4 regions of the Aquibium pacificum genome follow, and region 4 is predicted to be linked to each of the others. Evidence: predicted binding sites of a transcription regulator. Region 4 holds the regulator's gene; each other region holds the start of a gene.
The links. Region 4 encodes PhoB, which activates phosphate uptake and scavenging genes when phosphate is short. Its sites were predicted from a motif close to TGTCATNNANCTGTCAT; they were not measured.
Positions count from the first base shown of each region.

Region 1: a site for PhoB is predicted at 1,681-1,697, ahead of ABGN05_RS26370 (UDP-2,3-diacylglucosamine diphosphatase). Genes of this name have one in related genera too.
Region 2: a site for PhoB is predicted at 1,739-1,755, ahead of ABGN05_RS05445 (BtaA family protein). Genes of this name have one in related genera too.
Region 3: a site for PhoB is predicted at 1,907-1,923, ahead of phnF (phosphonate metabolism transcriptional regulator PhnF). Genes of this name have one in related genera too.

Region 1 covers NZ_JBDPGJ010000008.1:42,259-46,153, reverse strand. Annotated here, with positions in the region: gene ABGN05_RS26380 (fumarylacetoacetate hydrolase family protein) at 1-794, opposite strand, end outside; gene ABGN05_RS26375 (SDR family oxidoreductase) at 841-1,620, opposite strand; gene ABGN05_RS26370 (UDP-2,3-diacylglucosamine diphosphatase) at 1,745-2,563, shown strand; gene ABGN05_RS26365 (MFS transporter) at 2,704-3,895, shown strand, end outside; gene dgcA (N-acetyl-D-Glu racemase DgcA) at 3,886-3,895, opposite strand, start outside.
Region 2 covers NZ_JBDPGJ010000001.1:1,124,198-1,128,092, reverse strand. Annotated here, with positions in the region: gene ABGN05_RS05450 (sugar phosphorylase) at 1-1,671, opposite strand, end outside; gene ABGN05_RS05445 (BtaA family protein) at 1,806-3,044, shown strand; gene ABGN05_RS05440 (class I SAM-dependent methyltransferase) at 3,094-3,714, shown strand; gene ABGN05_RS05435 (serine hydrolase domain-containing protein) at 3,718-3,895, opposite strand, start outside.
Region 3 covers NZ_JBDPGJ010000002.1:150,965-154,859, forward strand. Annotated here, with positions in the region: gene ABGN05_RS07015 (carbon-phosphorus lyase complex subunit) at 1-736, opposite strand, end outside; gene phnH (phosphonate C-P lyase system protein PhnH) at 741-1,367, opposite strand; gene phnG (phosphonate C-P lyase system protein PhnG) at 1,367-1,834, opposite strand; gene phnF (phosphonate metabolism transcriptional regulator PhnF) at 1,935-2,678, shown strand; gene ABGN05_RS07035 (DUF3329 domain-containing protein) at 2,700-2,903, opposite strand; gene ABGN05_RS07040 (ABC transporter substrate-binding protein) at 3,098-3,895, shown strand, end outside.
Region 4 covers NZ_JBDPGJ010000002.1:1,063,227-1,067,121, reverse strand. Annotated here, with positions in the region: gene ABGN05_RS11560 (CRTAC1 family protein) at 1-104, opposite strand, end outside; gene ABGN05_RS11555 (vanadium-dependent haloperoxidase) at 101-1,435, opposite strand; gene phoB (phosphate regulon transcriptional regulator PhoB) at 1,558-2,247, opposite strand; gene phoU (phosphate signaling complex protein PhoU) at 2,260-2,967, opposite strand; gene pstB (phosphate ABC transporter ATP-binding protein PstB) at 2,996-3,811, opposite strand; gene pstA (phosphate ABC transporter permease PstA) at 3,826-3,895, opposite strand, start outside.

The sequences.
Region 1 (3,895 bases), on a different contig from region 4:
AGGTGCATGGTGTCGCCGACCTTGAGGAATTTCGGCGGCTTCTTGCCGAGGCCGACGCCGGGCGGCGTGCCGGTGGTGATGACGTCACCGGGTTCGAGCACCATGAACTCGGAGAGGTAGGAGACGATCTCGGCGACCGGGAAGATCATCGTCGCCGTGGTGCCGGTCTGCATGCGCTCGCCGTTGACGTCGAGGAACATGGAAAGGTTCTGCGGGTCGGCAACCTCGTCGGCCGTGACGAGCCAGGGGCCAAGGGGGCCGAAGGTCGGCGCGCTCTTGCCTTTGATCCACTGGCCGCCGCGCTCGGCCTGGTAGGCGCGCTCGGAGACGTCGTTACAGAGCGCGTAGCCGAACACCTTCGACAGCGCCTCCTCCTCGGTGACGTAGTCGCAGCGTTCGCCGATGACGACCGCGAGTTCGACCTCCCAGTCGAGCTTCTGCGATCCCTTCGGCATCAGGACGTCGTCGTTGGGGCCGCAAAGACAGCTTGGCGCCTTGGAGAACACGATCGGCTCGTTGGGGATCGCCGCCCCGGTCTCGGCGGCATGGTCGGCATAGTTGAGACCGATCGCGATGAAGTGGCCGATGCGCCTGACCGGGGACCCGATGCGGACCCCCTCCGGCGCCTTCGGCAGCGATGCGGGATCGATCGCCGCGAGCTTGTCCATCAGCGCCGGCGACAGCGTCTCCGGTCCGTAGTCGTCGACCAGGCCAGACGCATCGCGGATGGCACCATCGGAGTCGATCACTCCGGGCCTTTCGGCGCCCGGTTCACCAAAACGCACCAGTTTCAAATTCTGTCCCTCCCGATGAATGCGACGGATGAAGCGGATCGATGGCTTAGAATGCGCTGTTGAACAGGCCGCCGTCGAGGATGAGGTTCTGCCCGGTGATGAAGCCGGAATGCTGCGAACACAGGAACGCGCAGGCTTGGCCGAATTCCTCCGGACGGCCGAGCCGGCGCGCCGGAATCTCGTTCGCCGTGCGTTCGGTCTGTTCGGCCTCGCTTATGCCGGCCTTCTCGGCCGCGAAGACGACGGTCTTGCGGATGCGGTCGGTGTCGAATTTGCCCGGCAGGATGTTGTTGATGGTGACGTTCTTGTCGGCCACCGTGCGCGCCACCCCGGCAAGGAAGGCCGTCAGGCCGGCCCGTGCACCGGACGAGAGATCGAGACCGGGGATCGGCTGATAGACCGAGAGCGAGGTGATGTTGACGATCCGGCCGAAGCCGCGCTCGGCCATGCCGTCGATGACCGCCTGGATGAGCTCGATCGGCGTGACCATGTTCTGTGTCACGCCGTCCAGCATCGCCGCGCGGTCGAGCTGGCGGAAGTCCTTCAGCGGTGGCCCGCCATTGTTGTTGACGAGGATGTCGGGCGAGGGACAGGCGGTGAGCAGTGCCTTCTGGCCCTCCGGTGTCGCGACGTCGGCCGCGACCTCCTCGACCCCGACGCCGAAGCGCTCGCGGATTTCGGCCGCGGTCCGCGCGAGCACCTCGGTGTTGCGGCCGTTGACGACGACATCGCATCCTGCCTCGGCGAGCGCCATGGCGCAGGCGCGTCCGAGCCCCTTGCTCGACGCGCACACGATCGCCTTGCGTCCCCTGATGCCGAGATCCATCGCCGCGCCTCCCGTCCGTTTCCGCGAAACGGTCTAGCGGGAGGCGTGCGAATCCACAACCGTCATAAGCCTGTGACATGAATCGTGTCTTGCCTTGGCCCAAGAGAAAGGCCGGGGCCATCCGATGAAAAGCGAGCCGATCCGCAATTTCCGCACCCTCTTCATTTCGGACGTGCATCTGGGCTCGAAGCCTGCCAAGGCCGAGTTCCTGATCGACTTCCTGCGCTACCACGAGGCGGAGAAGATCTTCCTCGTCGGCGACATCGTCGACGGATGGCGGCTGCGGCGCTCCTGGCACTGGCCGCAGGCGCACAACGACGTGGTGCAGAAGTTTCTCCGCAAGGCACGCAAGGGCGCCGAGATCGTCTATATCGCCGGCAACCACGACGAGTTCCTGCGCGGCTTCCAGGGCATTCATTTCGGCGGCATAGTCGTTGCCGACCGGGTCGTGCACGAGACAGCCGACGGCCGGCGCTTCCTGGTGATCCATGGTGATCAGTTCGACAGCGTCGTCCACAACGTGCGCTGGCTCGCCTATCTGGGCGACAAGGCATACGACGCGGCAATCGTGGTCAACCGCACGATCGGGCTGTTCCGGCGGATGTTCGGCATGCCCTATTGGTCGTTCTCCTCGTGGGCGAAGGTCAAGGTGAAGCGCGCGGTCAACTTCATCGGGTCGTTCCAGAACGTCGTCGCGGAGGAAGCGCGGCGGTCCGGCGTCGACGGGATCATCTGCGGCCACATTCACCATGCGACGATCGAGACGATCGCGGGGGTGGAATACATCAACACCGGCGACTGGGTGGAAAGTTGCACCGCGGTGGCCGAACGCATGGACGGCACGTTTGAGATCCTGACCTGGGCCAAGGTCGTCCATGCCGAGCCTGAGCCTGCCTCCGAACCGGTCCTCGCACTGGTCCGCGAGGAGGCAGTGGCGGCATAGCGGACTCGGCTGTAACCGGCGGGACGAGCGGGACCGGCTCGGCGCGGAGATTTCCCGCTTCCCCCTTTGATGATATCAAAGACGGCCGTTCCGGACCGCATGGCGCGTCGCACCGGACACGGCCGGAATACCGCTCCCGCATGTCCTTTCCTCCGCTGACGCCCGAACAATCGGTCAAGCCGCCGCGATTCGAAGCGCGCATGTCGCTGCTCTTCGCAGCGATCTTCGTGCCGATGGGCATCCATCTGCCGTATTTTCCGCTCTGGCTGGAGGAGCGCGGCTTCACGGCCGGGCAGGTCGGTCTGATCCTGTCGGCACCGATTTTCGTGCGCCTGATAGCCGCGCCCGCGATCACTGCGCTCGCCGACCGCGCGCCCGAACGCGCCTACGTTCTCATCGGTCTCGCCGCCGCATCCCTGGTGGCTTCGCTCGGCTACTTCCTGCCGGCCGGACCGGCATTCGTGCTCGCGGTTTCGCTGATCCTGTCGGTGGTGTGGTCCCCGCATTCGCCGCTGGCCGATTCGCTGGCGCTTTCGGGCGTCCGCCGCTACGGCGTCGATTATTCGCGTCTCCGTATCTGGGGAACGGGTTCCTTCCTGGCGGCCAATCTGGTCGGCGGCGCGGTTCTGGCGCGCTTCGATGCCGGCGTGGTTCCCTGGATGCTCAGCGCCGGCCTTGCGGGCACGCTTGCCGCGGCGCTTGCCGCTCCGCGGCTGGGGCGTCCGCGGCGGCCCTCGCAACTCGCGGCCGAGCTTCCCGATGCGCGCCGCGTGCTGTCCGAGCCCTACTTCCTCGCGATCGCCTTCGGCTGCGGCTCGATCGTGGCCAGCCACGGCTTCCTCTATGCTTTCGGCTCCATCTACTGGAGATCGCTCGGGATCGCGTCCGACACGGTCGGTTTTCTGTGGGCGCTGATGGTCCTCGCGGAGATGTTTCTCCTGTTTGGATTCCGCCGGCTCTTTTCGGGGTTCAGTGTACCCGCGATACTCGCCGTCTGCGCCGGCGCGGCCGTTCTGAGATGGGTGGCGATGCCGCTCGTATGGCCGCTCGGTCTGGGCCTTGCCGGATTCGGTCTCGTGCAGGGCCTGCACGCGTTCTCGACCGGCCTGACGATGCTGGGGCTCCAGAAGATGATCGCCGAGACGATTCCCGAAGAGCGTACCGGCGCCGCGCAGGGCGTCGCCTTCGCCGCCAACAGCGGCGGCATGGCTCTGGTCACCCTGGCGTCGGGACCGCTCTACGACCACGCGGGCGCCTTTGGTTTCCTTGCGATGGCCGCGATTTCGGCCGTTGGGCTGGTCCTGTCCTTCGCAGCGTACCGGCTAGCCCCAG
Region 2 (3,895 bases), on a different contig from region 4:
GGCGATGAGGTTGAGGCTGACGAGCGACAACCGTTGTGGCTCCGCCGTCACGTTGGCGATCGCGAAGATCGACTGCTCCCGGTCGAGGCTCTGGCGCCACAGGCCGAACAGCGCCGGGCCGAGCTGCAACGTGTACTGCGTGGCGTTGGGATGGAACGCCGGCTGCCCCGCCCGTATGCGGATGCGGCGCAGCACCTCCTTCAGCACCCGAGCCTGATCCGTGGACGCGTCGGCGAGCCGCTCCTCCAGCTCCGGATAGTTCCACTGGTGGCGGTTGATCGAGCGGTTGTGGCCCATCCTGGCGACCCGCTCGTGGTCGTTGGGGGTGGCGAGCAGGCTGTGGATGTAGAAGGCGGGAATGCCTTCCAGCGCCATCATCACGGTCTGCGAGCACACGAAGCGTTCGAACTGCATCCCGTCCTCGCCGGCCGCGGCCGTCCCTTTGAGCGTGTCGAACAGCGACACGTTGATCTCGTAGGGCCGCTGCGACCCGTCGGCCATCCCGCGCATGGAGACCAGCCCGCCGAAGCCGCGGATGGTCTCGATCATCGAGGCGATCGCCTCGTCGTCCAGATAGCCCTCCGCCGGCCGCAGCCCGATGCCGTCGTGCGAGGCGAGGAAGTTGAAGAAGAAGCAGCCCATCGGCGCCGGCGGCATGCGCATCTGCCAGCGATTCAGCAGCGTCGAATCGCCGGTCAGCAGCGCGTGCACCATCAGCGGCGGGAAGGAGAAATTGTAGACCGCGTGCGCCTCGTTACGGTTCCCGAAATAGGAGAGGTTCTCGAAATTCGGCACGTTCGTCTCGGTAATCAGCACCAGCGGTTCATGCGCGTAGTCGGCGAGCGTGCGCATCAGGCGCACGATCTCGTGCGTCTTTGGATGATGAATGCAAGAGGTGCCGATCTCCTTCCAGACGAAGGCGACGGCATCGAGCCGGATCGTGCGCACGCCGTTGTCGATGTGAAAGCGCATGATCCGGATGAACTCCAGGAGCAGGTCCGGATTGGCGAAATTCACATCCACCTGGTCGTGGCTGAAGGTGCACCAGACGTGCTTTTCGCCCGATGGCGTCTCGACCGCCCGAAGAAGCGGATGCGGGCGCGGGCGAACGACGGCGGAAAGGTCGGTCGCCGGATCGACGTCGATGAAGTAGCCGCTGCCCGGCTCCTGGTCCTGCAGGAACTGAGTGAACCAGGCGCTGGAACTGGATACGTGATTGAGCACGAGATCGGCCATGAGCCGGTAGTCGGCGCCGAGACGCGCCAGATGATCCCAAGATCCGAGGTCTGAATTGACCTTGGTGTAGTCGACCACCGAGAACCCGTCGTCCGACGTCCAGGGGAAGAACGGCAGCACGTGCACCGAGCTGATCGCGCCGCGCAGATGCACCTTCAGGAAATCGTGCAGCAGCGTCAGTGGAGGGTGTTCGCCGTCGATCAGCGAGTTGCCGTAGGTGATCAGCACCGCGTCGCGCTCGCTCCAGGGCGGAGCGCTCGCACGCCGCGCCGTCGGCCGCATCCGGGCGCCGCTTCCGGCGGGCCAGAAGGCCTCGATCACCTGCGCGGTGAGGTCCTCGGGACTTCGCTCGGGATAGATGAAGCGCAGATGCGCCTCAAGTTTGCGTTCGAGCAGCGGGCGCGACGGGAGCGGGCGAGAAGCGGAACCGGCCATGCTCTGATTTCAGCCTATCGCAGTGCAACATGCAAGGTTGGCGGCGCCATCGGCAGCGCCGGCAAAGTGTCACCGCTTTGTCATCCCGATCGATTACCCGCTGACGAAAGCACCCACGAGCGGGATTCGCCACCATGACAGACCTTTCCGCGGACATCGGCCTTTCCGGACGCAGCCATATCAAGAGGGCCGTCTATCAGAACAGGGCCCTTTCCAGGGAAGGTCTCCTGGAGCGCCTCTTCGCCCTCCTCTTCACCGGCCTCGTCTACCCGCAGATATGGGAGGACCCGGAGGTCGACATGGAGGCCATGCAGCTCGGCGAAGGCCACCGCGTGGTCACGATCGCCTCCGGCGGCTGCAACGTGCTCTCCTATCTCACGCGCTCGCCGGCCCGCATCGACGCCGTCGACCTGAACACCGCGCATGTCGCGCTGAACCGCCTGAAGCTGGCGGCGCTGAGGCACCTTCCCTCCCAGGGCGACTTCTTCCGCTTCTTCGGCGCCGCCGGCAACGCCCACAACCTGATGGCCTACGACCGTTTCCTGGCGCCGCATCTTGACGCGTCCACCCGCCGCTACTGGGAGATGCGCGATCTACGCGGGCGCAGGCGCATCTCGGTCTTCGGGCGGGATTTCTATCGCACCGGCCTGCTCGGCTGGTGCATCGGCGCAGGGCATCTCGCCGCCAGGCTGCACGGCGTCAACCCGGCCGAGATCCTGGAGGCGAATGATCTGCGCGCGCAGCGCATCTTCTTCGCCGAACAGCTCGGTACGCTGTTCGACAGGCGCTTCATCCGCTGGGCGACGTCGAAGAAGGCCTCGCTGTTCGGCCTCGGCATCCCGCCGGCGCAGTATGACGCGCTCGCGGGAGACATGACGATGGCCGACGTCCTGCGCGAGCGCGTGCGCAAGCTCGCCTGCGACTTCCCGCTGAATTCCAACTACTTCGCCTGGCAGGCTTTCGCGCGGCGCTATCCGCAGCCCGGCGAGGCGGCGCTCCCGCCCTATCTCGCCGCGGAAAATTTCACCACGATCCGCGCCAACGCGGATCGCGTGACGGTGCATCACGTCAATTTCGTCGAACTGCTCGCGCGCAAGCCCGAAGCGTCGGTCGACCGCTACGTGCTACTGGACGCGCAGGACTGGATGACCGACGCGCAGCTCGAGGCGCTCTGGAGCGAGATCACCCGCACCGCAGCCCCCGGCGCGCGCGTGATCTTCCGTACGGCCGCCGCGCCAAGCCTGCTGCCTGGACGGGTCTCAGACGCGATCCTGTCGCAATGGCGCTACGAGGAGGAGGCTTCGGCGGAGTTTTCGGCGCGCGACCGCTCGGCCATCTATGGCGGCTTCCATCTCTACTTGAAGCGGGACTAGCGCGGTGAGCGGCTCCGCCTCGAAACGCCTGGAGAATCATGCCGAGCTGATGGACGGGGTCTACCGGGTCCAGCGCCATTTCTACGACGCGACCCGCAAATACTACCTGCTCGGCCGCGACCGCATGATCGCCGGTCTCGACGTGCCGCCGGGAGGGACCGTGCTCGAACTCGGCTGCGGCACCGGCCGCAACATCGTGCTGGCCGCGCGGCACTACCCGCAGGCGCGCTATTTCGGTCTCGACATCTCGGCCGAGATGCTGATCTCGGCCCGCAAGGCCGTCGAGCGCGAGGGCATATCGGGGAAGGTCGTCCTGGAGCGCGGCGACGCGACGGCCTTCGACGCGCAGGCTTTGTTCGGGAGAGCCTCCTTTGACCGCGTCTTCGTCTCCTACGCGCTGTCGATGATCCCCGGCTGGGAAAAGACGATCGCCCTCGGCCTGGAAGCGCTGGCATCCGGCGGCTCGCTCCACGTCGTCGACTTCGGAGGCCAGGACCGCCTTCCCGGCTGGTTCCGCGGCGGCCTGCGCGCGTGGCTCACCAAATTCCACGTCGCCCCGCGTGACGAACTGCGCGAACTGCTTGAATCGGAAGCGCAAAGGACCGGCGCAAGCCTCGAATTCGAATCGCTTTTCCGAGGCTATGCCGTCCACGCGGTGATGCGGCGCTGACCGTTACTCCACCGCTTCTACGAGCGCCTGCACCAGAGCCTGCGGCTTGTAGCCCAGCTTCGAGGGTGTCAGTCCCAGCCGCACCACGACCAGGTTCTGCGACGGGATCATGGTGATGGTCTGTCCATCGTGGCCGATCGCCCAGAAGGCATCGTCGGGCAGCGTGAAGCCGGCATCGGAC
Region 3 (3,895 bases), 910 kb from region 4:
AGACCGGGAACGGCAGTTCCGGCACATCGAGCTCGATCTCGACCTCGCCGATCCTGATCTCGCCGACGAAGGGATGTGAACGGCCGTAGCCGCGCTGCGTGGAGTAGGCGAGCGCGAGCAGAAACCCCTCGTCGCCCCGCGAAAGCGCCTGAAGGCGGACGTCGCGCTGCATGGGATACTCCGCCGGCCTGCGCGTGATGTCGCCCGGCTCCTTTTCCGACGACATCGCACCGTCTGGTTCGATCAGCCCCTCGCCGGCCAGGATCTCCGTCACGCGCGGCATCGGCCCCGGTTCCGCCTCGCGCGTGGCCGGTTCGTCGACCGGCGCGTCGGTTGCGAGTAAGGGATCGAGGAGCCGGTGCGTGTAGTCGAAGGTCGGCCCGAGCACCTGCCCGCCGGGCAGATCCTTGTAGGTCGCCGACACACGGCGCTCGACCAGCATGGCCGCGGTGTCCACCGGGCGCGAGTAGCCGAAGCGCGGCAGCGTCGTGCGGTAGGCGCGCAGCAGGAAGATCGCCTCGATCATGTCGCCGCGTGCCTGCCGGATGGCGAGCGCGGCGAGTTCCCGGTCGTAGAGGGAACCCTCGGCCATGACCCTGTCCACCGCGAGCGCCAGTTGCTCGACGATCTGGTCGAGCCGGAGCCCCGGCACCTGCCGGTCGCCGCGGCGCCGGTCGGCCAGCAGGCGGTGGGCATTGGCGATGGCGGCTTCGCCACCCTTGACGGCGACATACATGGCGTCAGCCTTCCGTTGCGCGGATGCGTGTGGTGCGGGGTAGGCAGGCGACGCCTTCCGGCGACGCCAGGATCAGGTCGACGCCGCGCGGGAAGCGGGCATTGTTCTGCCGCCACTGCTCGCAGAAGTGCCGGGGGAGCGGGGTCGGCGCCAGGCTCGCAACCTCCTCAATGCCGGGTCCCTCGAGCCGGAGATCGCGACCGGCCGTAAGGCTCTCTACCTGGAGGATCAGCGTCGTCGACCGGTCGGGATATTCCTGCGTCCCCTGCGAGAAATTCTCCAGCGCGATCATTTCGGCAGGATTGGCAATCAGCGCGAAATGCGCGTCGGCGGGTATGCGGGCGGTCGGAGAACCGCAGTGGAACCCAAGCCAGCCCCGGACGTCGGCGGACGCCTCCAGGGCCGGATCGAGCCAGAGAGGCGTGTCGTGGTCGCAAAGGGTGAGCACGACCGCTCCGGCCGTCCCCGACAGCGGAGCCGGGGGGACGACCCGCGCCGTGACCGGGCGGAGCGTGCCCGGCCTCGCCATGGCATCCATGATCGCGCGGAACACCGACTGCGAGGCGAGCGGCGGATTGTCGAAGCCGCCCTCCACCGGCGCGGCCTCGAAAGACGGCACTGGACGTTCCATCAGTCTTCGCCTCTCACCATGGTGAAGAAATCGACCTTCGTGGCCGCGGTTTCGGCGCTTCGCCTTGCATCGGCCTCGGCCAGCCGGAACCGCAGCGGCGCAAGGATCCGCGTTTCGATTTCCGCCCGGCTCTCGGCACGCTGCCAGAGCGCGTCTATGGTCGCCGATATGCTGGCTTTTTCCTTGTCGGAGCCCAGAGCGTAGGAATGCCCGATCTCGCCGGTCGGCAGCTTGACGGTCGCCCGGGTCACGGTGGCTTCGCCGAAATTGAACGGCACGCCACCGCCGCCGATCCGCCCCCGCAACGTCACCAGTCCCGTCTCGGGACCCCGCAGCGGTTTCGCCTCGATCTCGATGTCGATGTCTCGCCAGACCTCGAAGAGCATCTCTCCGGGCGCGGCCGCAAGCGTCGCCATAGCCTTGCGGCGGCGCGCATTCTCGTCTCTCTCGCGGCCTCTCTCGTTCATGCTCGCCTCGCGCAATATTTGTCTATTGATATAGACAAGTAGACAACATATACCGTCTCTTATCGATTGTCCATGACGCGCGCGTGACAGAGGTGACACCATGCCGGCAAACACCGCCAATGCGATGGAGAGGAAAACCGGCATCGCGCTCTGGCGCCAGGTCGCCGACCGCATTCGCCAGGGTATCGGGTCGGGCGAGTTCGACGGCGACGGCCGCCTCCCTCCGGAAACGGCACTGGCCGAGAGGTTCGGCATCAACCGCCATACGGTTCGCAGCGCCATCGCAGCGCTCGTCCAGGAAGGCGTCCTTCGCGCGGAGCAGGGGCGCGGTACGTTCATCCAGCGCCGCCGCCGCTTCACCTACCCGATCAGCGCCCGCACGCGCTTCTCGGAAGGGCTTCGCGACCAGGCGCGGGATCGGCGCGGCCATCTGCTGGCGCATGCGCGCGAGACGGCGAGCCCCAGGGTCGCCGAGGCACTCGGTATCCCGGAAGACGACCCGGTGATCCGGCTCGAGACCCTGAGCGAGGCGGACGGCAGGCCGGTGTCGCGGGCGACGAGCTGGTTCCAGGCGGAACGGTTTTCAGGCATCGCCGATGCCTTCGCCAGTTCCGGATCGATCACGGTTGCCCTGCGCGACCACGGTGTGGCGGACTACCTGCGCAAATCCACCATCGTCTCGGCACGGCATGCCGAAAGCGCCGATCTCGCCGACCTGAAGCTGGCGCCGGGCGCGATAGTGCTCGTCGCGGTCGCTCTCAACGTCGATCCGGATGGGCGGCCGGTCCAGTTCTCCGAAACCAGGTTCGCCGCCGACCGCGTGGAACTTTCGGTCTCCGAATGAGCCGTCGGCATCCACGCGCGATCAGGAATTGTCCGAATGTCCTTCAGGCGGGTCCTTCCAGGCGATGAAGAAGCTCCATACGCCGTAGGCGGTCACCGCCGCGGCGATAGCCGCCCAGCCCTGCTGCCCGCTGAGCCACTCCAGAACCGCCCAGCCGGCGCATGCGGCGACGATGGCGATGCGCCGCCACCGCGGGCGGAAGAATGCCTGCCCCGAACCCTGCATCCCTTTCCCCGCTTCCGAATCCTTCGTCCCGTTGTGTATAGCGGGCTCACGACCGAGTCACGGTGAAGTGACGCGGCGTGTCTCCCGCTTGATTGACCCTATTTGGCCACCCATGCTCAATCCGGCGAAGGGAATTCCGCCCCAGGAGGACGAGCGTGAAGACATCGCTTCTTACTGCCATCTCACTCGTCTCCCTGACGCTCGGGGCCGTCGCGGCCGACCCCGACCCGAAGGGCTGGGACGAGATTCTCGCGGATGCCAAGGGCGAAACCGTCTACTGGAACGCCTGGGGCGGCTCGGAGAATATCAACGCCTACATCGAGTGGGCCGGCGAGGAACTGAAGCAGCGCTACGGCGTCGAACTCGTGCACGTGAAGCTCGACGATACCGCCAATGCTGTCGCGAAGGTGGTGGCGGAGAAGGCGGCTGGAAAGAACCAGGGCGGCTCGGTGGACCTCATCTGGATCAATGGCGAGAATTTCGCATCCATGAAGGAGCAGGGCCTGCTGTTCTCGCCCGGCTGGGCGGAAGACCTGCCGAACTGGCGGTATGTCGACATCGAGAACAAGCCGACCATCCGGACCGACTTCACCATTCCGGTCGAAGGCCTCGAAAGCCCGTGGGGCATGGCCAAGCTGGTCTTCTTCTACGATCAGGCGCGAACGGACGCCGCGGCGCTGCCGACGGACGCGCGTTCGCTGCTCGAATGGGCCAAGGCCAATCCCGGGCGGTTCTCCTACCCTCAGCCTCCGGATTTCATCGGTTCGTCCTTCCTCAAGCAGATCCTGTCGGAACTGGTGGAGGACCGCTCGGTCTTGATCCAACCGGTGGACGATGCGACGTTCAACAGCACGGTGGCGCCGCTCTTTGCCTATCTCGACGAACTCCATCCGCTCATGTGGCGGTCCGGCCGCGCCTATCCGCAGAATTATCCGGCCATGAAGCAGATGCTCGCCGACGGCGAGATGGACATCATATTCGCCTTCAACCCC
Region 4 (3,895 bases):
ATGAAGTGCGGGATCGTGATGTCATCCTCGGCATACGACGGATGCGAGATCGCAAGAAGCACGAGCGCAACCGTGAAGGGGCGAAGAAGAAGTGACGATCTCATCCTTTCGTTTCCCTCGTCCGTAAGCCATTCACAAAGGCCGCCACGCACCGGCCCTGTTCCAGCCCACGCTCGATTGCGGCGCGGAAGTGAATACCGCCGTAGAGTCTGGATATGCCCGCTTCGTCCGCCGCGTGGCGGAAGCTTCGATACCGTCGAGCCGGCAGACCGTCGGATTCGTGGGTGGCGTCCACGAATTCAAATGGATCTCCGAAGAGATCGGCAAGAACCTCCGCGGCGGCGGCCGACTGCGTGCTGTGGCCGCTCGGGTATTCCGGAAACGGGGGGGTGTTCAGGATAGGGACCCAGCGGGGATCGATGACCCGGCGGATATAGGTAACCGGGCGGACCAGATCGAATTCGTACTTGGCGTGCCAGCAAGCGATGAACGAATCCGAAAGCGCGAGCCCGAGACGGGCGAGTACATCGACCCTTCGCGCAAGCCCGGCGTCTTCCCGATCGAGGATTTGTGTGGCGATCGACATCCAGTGACCGGGCGGTGTCGGTGACAGCATCGGGTCGTCCGACCAGAAGCGGGCGATCGCCTGCTGCTCCTCGCTCAGGCCGTTCACGGTCTCGTAGACTTCGAGCGCTTCCTCATAGAACCTCGAGTCTTTCTCCTCGCTGTATTCCGGCGGCGGGGGAAGCGGGCACGAGGCTCCGTCCGGCATCACGAGGGGCCGGTTCCTGCCCCAGTCGGGGAGGAGCGGGGTCTGCTGCTGCGAGACGAGGCTGGTGGGCACCCAGTGGGCGGGGCCCTCCTTCAGCACGTATGCAAGCGGGAAGCCCATGTTCTCGACGACCGCGCCGCCATCGCCGGCAGACCATGCAAGCACATGCTCCGCAACCGTTCGGCCGTAAGCCTCGCTCCGCGCGACAACCTCTTGGGATAGGCCTCGGGACACCTCTGAAGAGAGCTTTTTTCCGACCGCGGCCATCGCACGCTGTCCCGTTGGCCCCGTGTTGGCGAAGAGGGTGCGAATGGCATGCGACATCGCCGATTCGAGCGCAACCGCTTCATCGTAGGCCGCCCCCGGCTCACGCTGCACGGGCTGCTCGAATTCGTTCAGTTGACCTCCGAGCGACTGCAATTCCCCATCGCCAGAGGCAACCACTTCGAACGCCGTGACGCCGAGATAGGCGAGAGAGCGGCTTGCCACCGGCGGAGAATAGGTCGGAGTGTGCCGGACGAGTTCAAGCGTCAGACGGTACCATGTCTCCAGTACGTCGGCGGCCGAGGTTGTCGCTGGCTGCGCAAAGCTACCGCCTGAAATGGACAAGCAGGCGGCGATTGCAAGAACGCACGTCGCCGCCATTTTGCGGATCGTTCCCATCGGCGCCTCCCAAAAATCGCTCACCGAACGCCGCACAATAAGCATGTCCGGTCTTTGGCAGGCAAGGGGAGCCGGATGCGCGGGGACGAGGTCGCGCCGTTCCAGGCGCGGTACGGACGACGTCAAGCCTCTCGGATCGCGTAACCCGCACCGCGGATCGTGCGGATGACGTCGGGCATCCGACCGTTGTTGACCGCCTTGCGCAGGCGTCCGACATGGACGTCGACGGTGCGTTCGTCGATGTAGATCGTCTCGCCCCACACGTTGTCGAGCAACTGGCCGCGCGAGAAGACGCGGCCGGGATGCTGCATCAGGAATTCGAGCAGGCGGAACTCGGTCGGTCCGAGCTTGATCTCGCTCTTCTTGCGGTAGACGCGATGCGATTCGCGATCGAGCACGATATCGCCGACCTTGAGCACGCTGGAGAGCACTTCCGGCTTTGCGCGGCGCAGCAGCGCGCGCACCCGCGCGATGAATTCCGGCGTGGAGAAGGGTTTCACCAGATAGTCGTCGGCGCCCGTCGAGAGGCCGCGCACGCGATCGCTCTCCTCGCCGCGGGCCGTCAGCATGATAATCGGCAGCCGTTCCGTCTCCGGCCGCATCCTGAGCCGCCTGCACAGTTCGATGCCCGAGATCGCCGGCACCATCCAGTCGAGGACGAGCAGGTCCGGCACGCTCTCCTGCAGCCGGATCTCGGCCTCGTCGCCGCGGGTGACGATCTCGACCTGATAGCCTTCGGCTTCGAGATTGTACTTTAGGAGGACGCAGAGCGGTTCCTCGTCCTCGACAACCATGACCTTTGCCGCAATCATGCCGCGTCTTCCTCAGGCACCTACGCCGGCTACCGCCGTTTCATCGATCTTTGGCCGCGCCATGGGCAATTGTTTGCCAGTCATCACGTAGTAGGCGTTCTCGGCGATGTTGGTGACGTGATCGCCAATTCGCTCGAGGTTCTTGGCGCAGAACAGGAGATGCGTACAGGCGGTGATGTTGCGCGGGTCTTCCATCATGTATGTCAGGAGCTCGCGGAAGATCGCAGTGTACTTGATGTCAATCTTCTCGTCCTCGACGCGTAGCGGGACGAGGGCTTCGGCCTCGCGCGCGACGTAGAGGTCGACCACCTTCTTGACCTGGTGATACACCAGTTCCGCCATGGTTTCGATCGAGTAGGAAAGGCTCGAGGGCGTCGATGTTAGCCCGACCGCGCCGACTCGCTTGGCGATGTTCTTGGCCAGGTCCCCGATGCGCTCGAGGTCGCCTGCCATACGGATGGCACTGACGACGGCACGAAGATCCTGCGCCATCGGCTGCCGGCGCGCGATCAGCGTGATCGCCTTGTCGTCGAGTTCGCGCTGCTTGGCGTCCATGATGGCATCGTCGGAGATGATGCGCTGGGCGAGTGCCGCGTCGGTCGAAAGCAGCGCCCGCGTGGCGTCGTCCACCATCGAGGCGGCGAGTTCGCCCATGTCGCAAAGGAGGCGATCGATGCTCTGAAGTTCCTCGTCGAAGGAGGCAACGGTGTGCTCGCCCATGGTCCTGTCCTCGTATCCTGGTGCCGGATCAGCCGAAGCGGCCGGTGATGTAGTCCTGGGTGCGCTTGTCGTCCGGGTTTGTGAACATCTTGTCCGTCGGTCCTTCCTCGACGAGGTAGCCGATGTGGAACATGGCGGTGCGCTGCGAGACGCGGGCCGCCTGTTGCATCGAGTGCGTGACGATCACGATCGTGTAGTTCTGGCGAAGCTCGTCGATCAGTTCCTCGACCTTGGCGGTGGCGATCGGATCGAGCGCCGAGCAGGGTTCGTCCATGAGGATCACCTCCGGCGAGACCGCGATGGCGCGGGCGATGCAGAGCCGCTGCTGTTGGCCGCCGGAGAGGCCGGTGCCCGGCTCCTGCAGCCTGTCCTTGACCTCGTTCCAGATCGCCGCCTTGCGGAGGCTGGACTCCACCACGGCGTCGAGTTCTGCCTTGTTCTTCGTCAGGCCATGGATGCGCGGACCGTAGGCGATGTTCTCGTAGATCGACTTCGGGAACGGGTTCGGCTTCTGGAACACCATGCCGACGCGGGCGCGCAATTCCACGACGTCGATCTTGGGGTCGTAGATGTCCTCGCCGTCGAGCGTGATCTTGCCGCCGACGCGGGCGATGTCGATCGTGTCGTTCATCCGGTTCAGGCAGCGCAGGAAGGTCGACTTGCCGCAGCCGGAGGGGCCGATCAGCGCCATCACCTGCTTTTCGGGAATGTTCAGGTCGACGTCGAACAGCGCCTGCTTTTCCCCGTAGTGCACGGTGACCTTCTCGCCCCGCATCTTGTACGTGGTGGCGGCGTCCGGGGTCATGAGCTTCTTCTCGACGGCAGCTTCGGTCAACATGTTCATGTCCTTCTACTCCATTACCAGCGGCGTTCGAAGCGCTGCCTCAGGAAGATGGCGATGCCGTTCATCACGATGAGGAACCCGAGC